2 regions of the Bacillus infantis NRRL B-14911 genome follow, and region 2 is predicted to be linked to the other one. Evidence: riboswitches for the same ligand, from Rfam matches in the RefSeq annotation. Region 2 holds a riboswitch; the other holds the start of a gene.
What was found. Region 2 has a riboswitch for cyclic di-GMP ahead of N288_RS25005 (EAL domain-containing protein). Riboswitches for the same ligand answer to the same signal wherever they lie in the genome.
Positions count from the first base shown of each region.

Region 1: it holds a riboswitch for cyclic di-GMP, as region 2 does, so the genes downstream of both, N288_RS04220 (sensor domain-containing diguanylate cyclase) here and N288_RS25005 (EAL domain-containing protein) in region 2, are expected to answer to the same signal.

Region 1 covers NC_022524.1:795,664-800,307, reverse strand. Annotated here, with positions in the region: gene N288_RS04225 (DmpA family aminopeptidase) at 1-680, opposite strand, end outside; gene N288_RS04220 (sensor domain-containing diguanylate cyclase) at 737-1,696, opposite strand; cyclic di-GMP riboswitch class I at 1,781-1,865, opposite strand; gene N288_RS04215 (excalibur calcium-binding domain-containing protein) at 1,980-2,189, opposite strand; gene N288_RS04210 (HNH endonuclease signature motif containing protein) at 2,470-3,033, shown strand; gene N288_RS04205 (M24 family metallopeptidase) at 3,385-4,518, opposite strand; gene N288_RS04200 (sodium:solute symporter family protein) at 4,534-4,644, opposite strand, start outside.
Region 2 covers NC_022524.1:652,432-657,075, reverse strand. Annotated here, with positions in the region: gene N288_RS03540 (type 1 glutamine amidotransferase domain-containing protein) at 83-607, opposite strand; gene N288_RS03535 (lysine N(6)-hydroxylase/L-ornithine N(5)-oxygenase family protein) at 669-1,988, opposite strand; gene treR (trehalose operon repressor) at 2,098-2,823, opposite strand; cyclic di-GMP riboswitch class I at 2,939-3,021, shown strand; gene N288_RS25005 (EAL domain-containing protein) at 3,073-4,644, shown strand, end outside.

The sequences.
Region 1 (4,644 bases), 140 kb from region 2:
GCTTGGATAGCCTCACTCAGCTCTACCCCGACCGCTTTCCCATTCACCCGCAGATCCTTTAAACCGCCGAAATTCGTCAGCACGAGAACGCCCAATGTATATGTCCCATGGTCCATCTCCATTACCCTTGAAGCTGTCCCGATCCCGCCCTTCAGCGAATAGCAAAGCATGCCGGTCCCGGCTCCAGCCGTTCCCTCTTCCACCTCGGCCGAGGCATTCTGCAGTGCCTGGAAAACATGCTCCCGCTCTATAAACCCAGCCCTGATATCATTCAAAAACATATCATTGCATTCACACACCACCGGATTTACCGTTCCAGTCGTCCGGCCGATTTCGGGATTAGACTCCAGCATATACTGAATCAAAGCATCTGCCGCTGTACCGATGCCGAGCGTGTTGGTCAGGATGATCGGGGATTCAAGCGTACCCAGCTCATTGATCTGAATTGTTCCCATACTCTTCCCAAACCCGTTGATCACATGGGTTGCGGCGATCAGCTTTTCTTTAAAAAGATTCCCCGGATGCGGCACAATCGCTGTGACACCGGTTTGTTTGGCACCATCGCTCAGCGTCGTATGCCCCACGGTTACGCCTTCCACATCTGTGATGCTATTGCGCGGACCTGTCTGAAGGGTTCCTATTTTTACTCCATAGTCTCTGATTCTTTTTTTGGCAGGCATTTTTATCCTCCATTTTTGCGAAGAAAGGCATCTCTCTCCCATCTGTTAGGATAGATTCAGGCACCTTTTTTCGTTCTTTTATGCTGATACATATGGTTATCCGCTTCAACAAATAAGCGTTCCATTACGCCTCGGGAATTTTCACTGAACGCAAAGCCTATTGATAGGTTGATTTTGACTTCCTGGCTGCTTTCATTATACCTGCTAATCTCTTCAGCTAGCTTTTCGGCCAGTAACTCCACCTGTTCTTTTTCCTTTTTTAAAAGAATGACGGCAAATTCATCTCCTCCAATCCTGGAAACATAAGCATCCTCTGTAAAAAAGCGTTCTAATAGATGTGCTGTTTCTTTAATTAGAAAATCCCCTGTTTTGTGTCCGTGGTTGTCATTTAAACATTTCAGACCGTCCAAATCACACAAAATGATGGCTGCAGCTGTATCCTCACGTTCATTATATTTCTCCATCATTTGCTCGAAGAATTCACGGTTATATATGTCTGTCAACGCATCATGGGCGATTCGATATGTCAATGTCTCCTCCAGCTTTTTTCTCTCATCGATATTCCGCACCACTCCTTGAAGAGCAACCAGCACCCCATTTTCATATATGGGAGTCGCATACTCTTCAAACCATCGATAGTTGCCGTCTTTATCTTTCCAGCGCTGAACGATTGCTTGATTGAAATCCACCTGTCCATGGACTTTTTTTTGGAGAATATCCATATCCTCCGGGTGAATATCCCTGAAGGCAACACCAGCGTCCTGATAGGCATCCGCATTGGATCCTTCGCCGAAAAAGCATTCAGCTGAAGGACCAAGATATTTGAATTGCAGCTCCGGATAGACTTGGCAATAATAAAGAAAATCCTTGGTGTTTTCGATCACATGCATATAGCTTTCATGATTTTTAAAAGAGTCCGTTTCTTTCTTTTTCCATCTTCTGAAAACATAAATCACACTCAATAAAACAGTCAGTGCCCCTAATCCAAAACCTTGTGCAAATTGTATGTTCATCATTGCTGTCCCTCTTCATTTTCCTCAATCCTTCAGCATAAAAAATAGACCAACCAAAACCGATTAGCCTATCGTCCATAAAGATGAATCGGTAACTGGCAGACATAGCCTTTTGGCTTTAGCCCCTATAGTTTTGCGTCTTCACCTTTCGATGAATTTGCCTGTATATTTATCTATTTAATTTTAAAGGATAAGCGGCAAGACTTCCAATTCAAACCATGGAGCCATGGGGACAGACCCCGTGGCCCAATATCAAAAAGAGCCAAGGGACCTGTCCCCTTGGCTTTTATTTTTCGCAAGCTATACTGTCTCCATCGCGGTCCTTTGATTTATTTGCATCATACAAAGCCTGGGATACATATGGTTTATATTTTGTCTTTCCACCCTTGTTTTTTGCAGAAGAAGAACGGGCTACTCCGCCTTTATAATCTTTGTTTAATTCTGTGCAGTTTTTATAGGTTTTGGCGGCACTCGTTGTTTTTGCTTCTGCGTTCATAGAGAAAGAAACACTTAAGATTAATAAGGATGAAATGATTAGAGTACTGGATTTTTTCATTTTGCACCTTCCATATATTTACTTTCATTTATCATAATCTAATATGGCTTCCATGACTAGACTTTTTGTAGAGTATTATCATTATTGGCATATCTATAACGGAGAAATAGTTAACAAGTCCCCCTTTATTCTTTAAAGAATAAATGACTAGACTCCCAGAATCCATTTCAGTCATTAGGGTATTTTAATATAAAGTCATCAAACAATGGAGCGGGTGCAAATGAAAAATGCCGATATCATTTCTTGTATTTGTGATTCAATTGAAAAAGGACATCTTAATTCAGGTTCAGAACTGATTAAATCCTATTATCCATTCCAAAAGGTCGAATATATAAAAAGAACATATACAAAAGCAGATATGTTGAGCATCTTCCAGCGAGATCATTTCATAGACCGCTATAGTGGAGAAAAATTAATTTTTCCGCCGGTATTGAGGATCCTTTCAATATTATACCCCGAAGATTTTCCTTTTCATACCAATTGGAGATACAGTGAGTGTCACCCCGCTTATTGGGATTTATTATGCACTATTGACCATATAGTGCCTGTTACAAAAGGAGGTAGCAATCATAAGGAAAACCTTGTTACTACCTCCATGAAGAGAAACAGTGCAAAGGCCAATTTTACTTTAGAAGAATTGGATTGGAAATTACAGACTCTTGATTTAGCAGAGCCGTGGGACGGAAAGTTAAACTGGTTTGTGAAAATGGTAAATGAAAATCTAGCCCTTTTAAACGTCTCTTATATTAGGCAATGGAACTATGCAGTTAAAAAAGGATTGTAAATCACCAGAAAAAGACAACCTAAAAAAGGAAGCGCCTATATGAGTTTTACCTACATGAAATGTACACAAAAAAGGGGAGGGTGAAATCATCCCTACCCTTTCTTTACCATTTAAGCTCTCTTAGCCGGAAATTTTAATTAGCGGAGATACCTTTCTTCCTAAGTTCACCTGGCCACATAAAGCGTTCAATTTCAGTATCTCGTATTTGCTAATCTAATCAATTGGTCCAATAAACTACCAACTTTACAGCTTATTCTACCAACTTTCCACTTTATTTTAATCAATTCATTGAATAATCTACCAACTCACCAATTTATTTCAATATTTCCTCCTGACAGCCCTCGTCCCAGATTAAAAAAGCAAAGACTCCATATCACGCGGATATTCCGTAATCAATCGGCAGCCATCAGATGTGATTAAAACCGTATCGGAATGCCTGAAGCCGCCCACACCAGGAATATAGATTCCCGGTTCAATTGAAAAGGCCATGCCTTCTTCCACAATTTCATGGTGGTCATACCGCAGGAATGGCTGTTCATGCGCTGAGACGCCAATACCATGCCCGGTCCGGTGGATGGCAAATTTTTCGAGCCCTGCCTGTTCAAATACCTGGCGGGCGGCTTTATCTACTTCTGATAATTTAACACCTGGTTTAATAAAATCGATAGCACGCTGCTGTGCCTCTATAGCGGCTTCGAATGCTTTTTGCTGCTCTGCTGTGGGTTTTCCGACGATGACCGTTCTCTCTAATTCTGCGCGGTATCCATTCAGACCAACCTGCCTGCTATGGATGATAACATCCCCTGCTTCAATTTTTCTGGTATTAGAGAACACATGCGGCATAATGCTTCTTGTTAATCCAGAGGGAGACATCACCACTAGATCAAGGACGGCATCAGGGTATTGAGTAGAGGCAGCTTCAAAAACAGCCGCATTTCCCGCTGCGTCGATTTCCATCTCGGTTACTCCTATGCCGATTCTCGTTAATGATTTACTTACCGCAAGATTCACTAATTGCCCTGCCTGTTCAAGCATATGAATCTCTTCCGCATCTTTAACAAACCGCATTTTATAAATAACTGCCCCGATATCCACCACCTGGTAGCCTAGTTCTTGGAGGGATAAAAGAATCTCTCCAGGGATAAACGATAGATCCACACCGATCTTTGCCCCATCAGGACTTTGCTTTGCCAAGACCTGGATATACTCGGCGTGTGTTTTCTCCACTCTTTCAGCATTTGGGTGCTCATAATACACAAGCACATCATCAATGCTTCCGCTTTCTTTTGCATGGGTTTCCTCAAGCCCGGGAACAATCATCGACGGTTTTTCATGCTGCAGATGAAAGATAATGGGCCTTGAATAAATTAAAGCTTTAAAACCCGTTAAGTAAAATTGATGATCCGGATTAAAAACAAAAGCAGCAGATATCGAGTGTTCCTCCATATAGTTTCCCAATTTTTTTATCCTTTTGGATGTATCCATGTTTAGCAGCTCCTTTTACAGATTATATTGGCCAGTTTGATTATGGTCGGCTGAAGCATTCTTGTTTTTGGTAAGCAGGCTGACAATGATCAGAGTCAGCACCGATAATGGCAGGGCGAAAAGAAC
Region 2 (4,644 bases):
TCCACTTTACAAAAATACCCATATCCAAGTGCAAAAAAAGAGCGGGCCACGCTCAACCAAGCGCCCCCGCTCCTGCTCCATTTTATTTCGAAAGTACATTCAATGACTCTTTAATGAACGCCGGGATGTCATCCGGGTTACGGCTTGTTACCAGCTGGTTCTGGCATACGACAACTTCCTGGTCCTTGAAGTTGACGCCGGCGTTTTCCATGTCGACGCGGATGGATTTGAAGCCTGTCGCATCTCTTCCATCAAGCGTTTTTGCTGTGATGAGCAGCTGCGGTCCGTGGCAGATTGCCAATACAGGCTTCATGTCGTCCATGAAGGATTTTGTAAACTGGACAAAACGGTCATCGGCACGAAGCTGGTCAGGAGAAAATCCGCCTGGCAGGAATAGTGCATCAAAGTCGGAAGGATTTACATCATCGATCCCTTTATCAATCTGCACGGTTGCGTCTCCCTGCTTGCCTTTGACAGATTTGCCTGCTTCCTTCTCGATTGCCGTAATTTCATGTCCCGCTTCTTTGAAAGCTTTCGCAGGATCTGTATACTCTACGTCTTCAAACATTTCGGTAATTAAGCATGCGATTTTAGCCAATTCGGTCATCTCCTTTAAATTTGATCACATTAATGAGATTTCCCTCCCTGGGCAGTGATAAAACCTTGTTTTACAGTACAACTTCTTCTTCCCGCGGGACAAAGCGGTGAAAGACGTTTTTCTTATTGCTTTTATAGATTTCTTTTTCAGCAAGGGTGTTGATGATCCGCCTGTTCCTGTCGACTGACAAGCCGAGATGGGTGGCAGCGGCCCCGTGGGAATGCTCAATATTGGTCAGGGTGAAGATCCTGTTTGTGCGCTTCTTTTTAAAAAGGATTTCATATGAGAGAGACACTTTGAATTCGCGCTCTGCCTCCCAGATGATTTCGTCAGCATAGCGGCTGAGCAGCCAGTCCGGCAGATGCGGCCGATAACCCGTCGCCAGGACCACTTTGTCAGAATCCAGTTTAAAAGGTGTTTCTGCCTGTTTCTGCTGGAGCTGAAGCGCGAAGCCGGATGATGTGCGCTCCATCCCCTGAAGCTCCGCGTGCGGCTGAATCCTCGCTAGGCTGGACTCGCCGCCGATTGTCTGGTGATAAAGCTCTTTGTAGATAAGATCCAGCAGCCCCGGCTCAATGCCGTTGCGGAGGCCGTTCAATGTATCCAGTGACTGGATCCGCTCCTCATAAGGAAGGCTGTGAAAATAATTCACGTACTCCGGTGAAAAAAACTCCTGGCCGAGCTTTGTGCTTTCCAGCTGCAGGAATCCGGCAGAGCGGGCCAGCCAGTTGAGCTGAAAATCATGCGTTTTCTGGCATTGCAGAAGATCATAAAAGATTTCCGCAGCACTCTGCCCTGAACCGATGACACTGATGGACCCGCCCTCAACCAGCTTGTCCTTGTACTGCAGATAGCGGCTGGAGTGGATGCAATCCTCCCCCAGGAAATCCTTTATATGGCCCGGCACCAATGGTTCATTCCCTGTGCCGAGAATCAGATTATAGGCAAAATAAGTCTCTTCCTGCCCATTGTCCATATTCAGCACTGTCACCTCAAAAAAGCGCTCTCCATTCTCCTCCCTGTCCCGCACATCCGCCACTTCCATGCCGAACCTGCAATTGTCCAGGTTTGAAGCTGCCCATTGGCAGTAATGATTATATTCCTTCCTCGGGATCTCCAGCCGGTGAAAATAGGAAAACTGGGTCAGCCGGTCATGCTCGTGCAGATAATTTAAATACGTGTATGGGCTTGTCGGATCAGCCAGGGTGACCAGATCATCCAGAAACGGCACCTGCATCTCCGAGCCTTCAATCAGCATGCCGGGATGCCAGGAAAATTCCGGTGTTTTGTCAAAAAAGAGCCCCGTCAGTCCAGGGACCTTCTTCAGCATCACCGCCAGGCTTAAATTATAGGGACCAATGCCGATGCCAATCAGATTATATATGTTCATGCTATTACCCCTTCTCAAGGATTTTTCACAACAAAAAAAACTAACAGACTTTAATCTGTTAGTTTTTACCCATTTTCTTATTTTTTCAAGCCCGATCCAGCACATCCTGTCAGCCTGAAGGCATGTCCATCCGCCTGGCAAAATCGACAAATCGGAACTTGTCCGGCCGGTGGCGTGATTCAGTATATTGGAAAAGGGATGCATCATCAAAATAGATATAATTTTTCACGACGACGACGGAATGGTATCCTTCCAGGTCAAGCATCCTCCGGTCTTCCTCTGTCGGCTCCTCGACAGTGAATTCCTTTTTCGCAAAACTGATTTTCTGGTTCAGCGTGTTCTCGATATATTCAAATATTGAATTGCGGCAAATCTCTTCTGTCAGGCCGGGAACCAATTTTTCTACCAGGAAATCTTTATCAAGGATAATCCGCTCGCCCTCGATTTTCCGCACACGGCATACCTTCCATATCTTTTCCTCTCCCTTGATATGCAGCTGCCTCATCAAATCATCATCCGGGAACGCAAGTGCAAACTCCGCGACATCGGTTTCCGCCTTCTGGCCCATCTTTCCTGCCAGCTCCTTAAAGCTGACCAGACCGGAAATCGGGAACTGCAGCTTCTTCAGATCAAGCACAATCGAGCCCTTCCCGCGTATCTTCTGGATGAACCCGTTCTGCGCCAGCAGATTCAGCGCCTTCCGAATCGTTTCCCTCGATGTCTCAAACATCTCCGTCAATTCATTTTCAGACGGAAGAATGCTTCTTGCAGGATAATATCCATCCTGGATCTTTGATGCCAGCTCTTCGTATATGAGCAGATATTTATTCTTCATTATTAATCACCTATGGATAGTGTAACGTTTTTTTATGAACTTGAAAATGGCTCAAACTTTAAGTAGGTATATATTACCATTAAAATACCTAATTTCCCATTAAAGGTATATGGTACTATATAAGTGGCAAATTTTATGAAAGTAAAAGACGCAAAGCTGCGGGCCTAAGGCTTTTGCTATGGCAGCCGGGCTGCTTGCTATTTTTTTAGCATGACACCTTGCCAGATTACTAGAAAGGTGAAGAAATCATTGAAAAAAATAGAAAATCATAAATTGAAAACAACTATTCAAGAACCAGGTGCCCCCCTGGTTGAAAATATACATATCTATGAGAGCTTATTCCTGAACACATCAGACCTGGCTTACATACTGGATAAAGAAGGCCAAATCCTTAAAGTAAATGAGGCGGCCGTTAAGGCCACAGGATTTAGTGCAGAAGAAATTCAAAAGAGGGGATTTTTTCCCTTTGTCTGCAAGGAAGACCTCCCCAAGGCAGAGACAAGCTTCCAGGCAGTATTGCAGGGTTCTACCCAAACACATATTTTCCGGATCAACCGCAGAGACGGCGGGCTGATTCTGTTAAACAGTGTCGCCATCCCGATTATCCAGGAAAACCAAACCATCGGGATCATTGGGATCTCAAAGGATATTACAGCCGAAGAAAACTTAAAGCAAAAGCTCAGCATAAGTGAACAGATGTACAGATCTCTTTTTGACAACCATCCGGATGCCGTATATTCACTGGATTTAAACGGAGATGTGACAGCCTTTAACGATTCCCTCGTCCGTTTGTTCCATTATGATCCCGACATGCATGGAATATCTTTCAGGCAATTTGTTGCCCCGGAATCTATGAGCCTTGTGATGTGCATGTTTAAACTGGCCGCAAAAGGTAAACCGCAAAACTACAATATGACCGGCATCAACAGATCCGGGGAAAAGTTTGATGCAAATATCACAAATATTCCTATCATTACAGATAATCAGATAACCGGCGTATTCGGGATTGCCAAGGACATCACAGAACTGGCTGAAAAGGAGCGCAAGCTGCAGAAAGCGGAGGAAAGGCTCAATCTCGCCCAGAAGACGGCTAACTTCGGATATTGGGACTACTATTTCAAGGAAGACTCCGCCTACTGGTCTGAGCATATGTATGAAATGTTCGGAGTATCAAAAGATGAATTCATTCCTTCTTTTGATTATTATAAAGACTTTATCCACCCGGAGGACCTTGCACCGTTTTTGAAAAATTACCATGCTTCACTGGAGGAAAAGACCCCGGCAGATCTGGAATACCGAATCATCCGGAAGGACGGCCAAGTACGCCGGCTCCACCATCAGTCCACCTTGATCCTCGATGGTGACGGCTGTCCTGAAAGGGCCGTCGGCATTTCACGGGATGTTACGGAACAGCGGGAAATAGAGGACAGACTGGCTGAGAACACAGAGCAATTTAAGAGCTTTTATAATAATTCTGATGTGGGTGTATGGTCGCTCGACCCCGCTGGCAAAAAGGTTCTGATCTGTTCTAATGCGATCCTTGCTATCTATGGGTATACAAAAAAAGAACTGTATAGAGATCCGCGTATATGGAATAGATCTATTCATCCGGATGATGTGCAGGAAGTGATAAACAATCAGAATAAAATATCAGAAGGAAATATTATCAGGCAGCAATACAGAATCATCACGAGGGACGGAAAGCTCAAATGGGTAAGCGACCACCTCATCCCCATCTATGATGAAAAAGGCCGGCTCATTCGCCTGGATGGCATTGTGGCAGATATCACAGCCCAAAAGCAGGCCGAGGCACAAATGGAA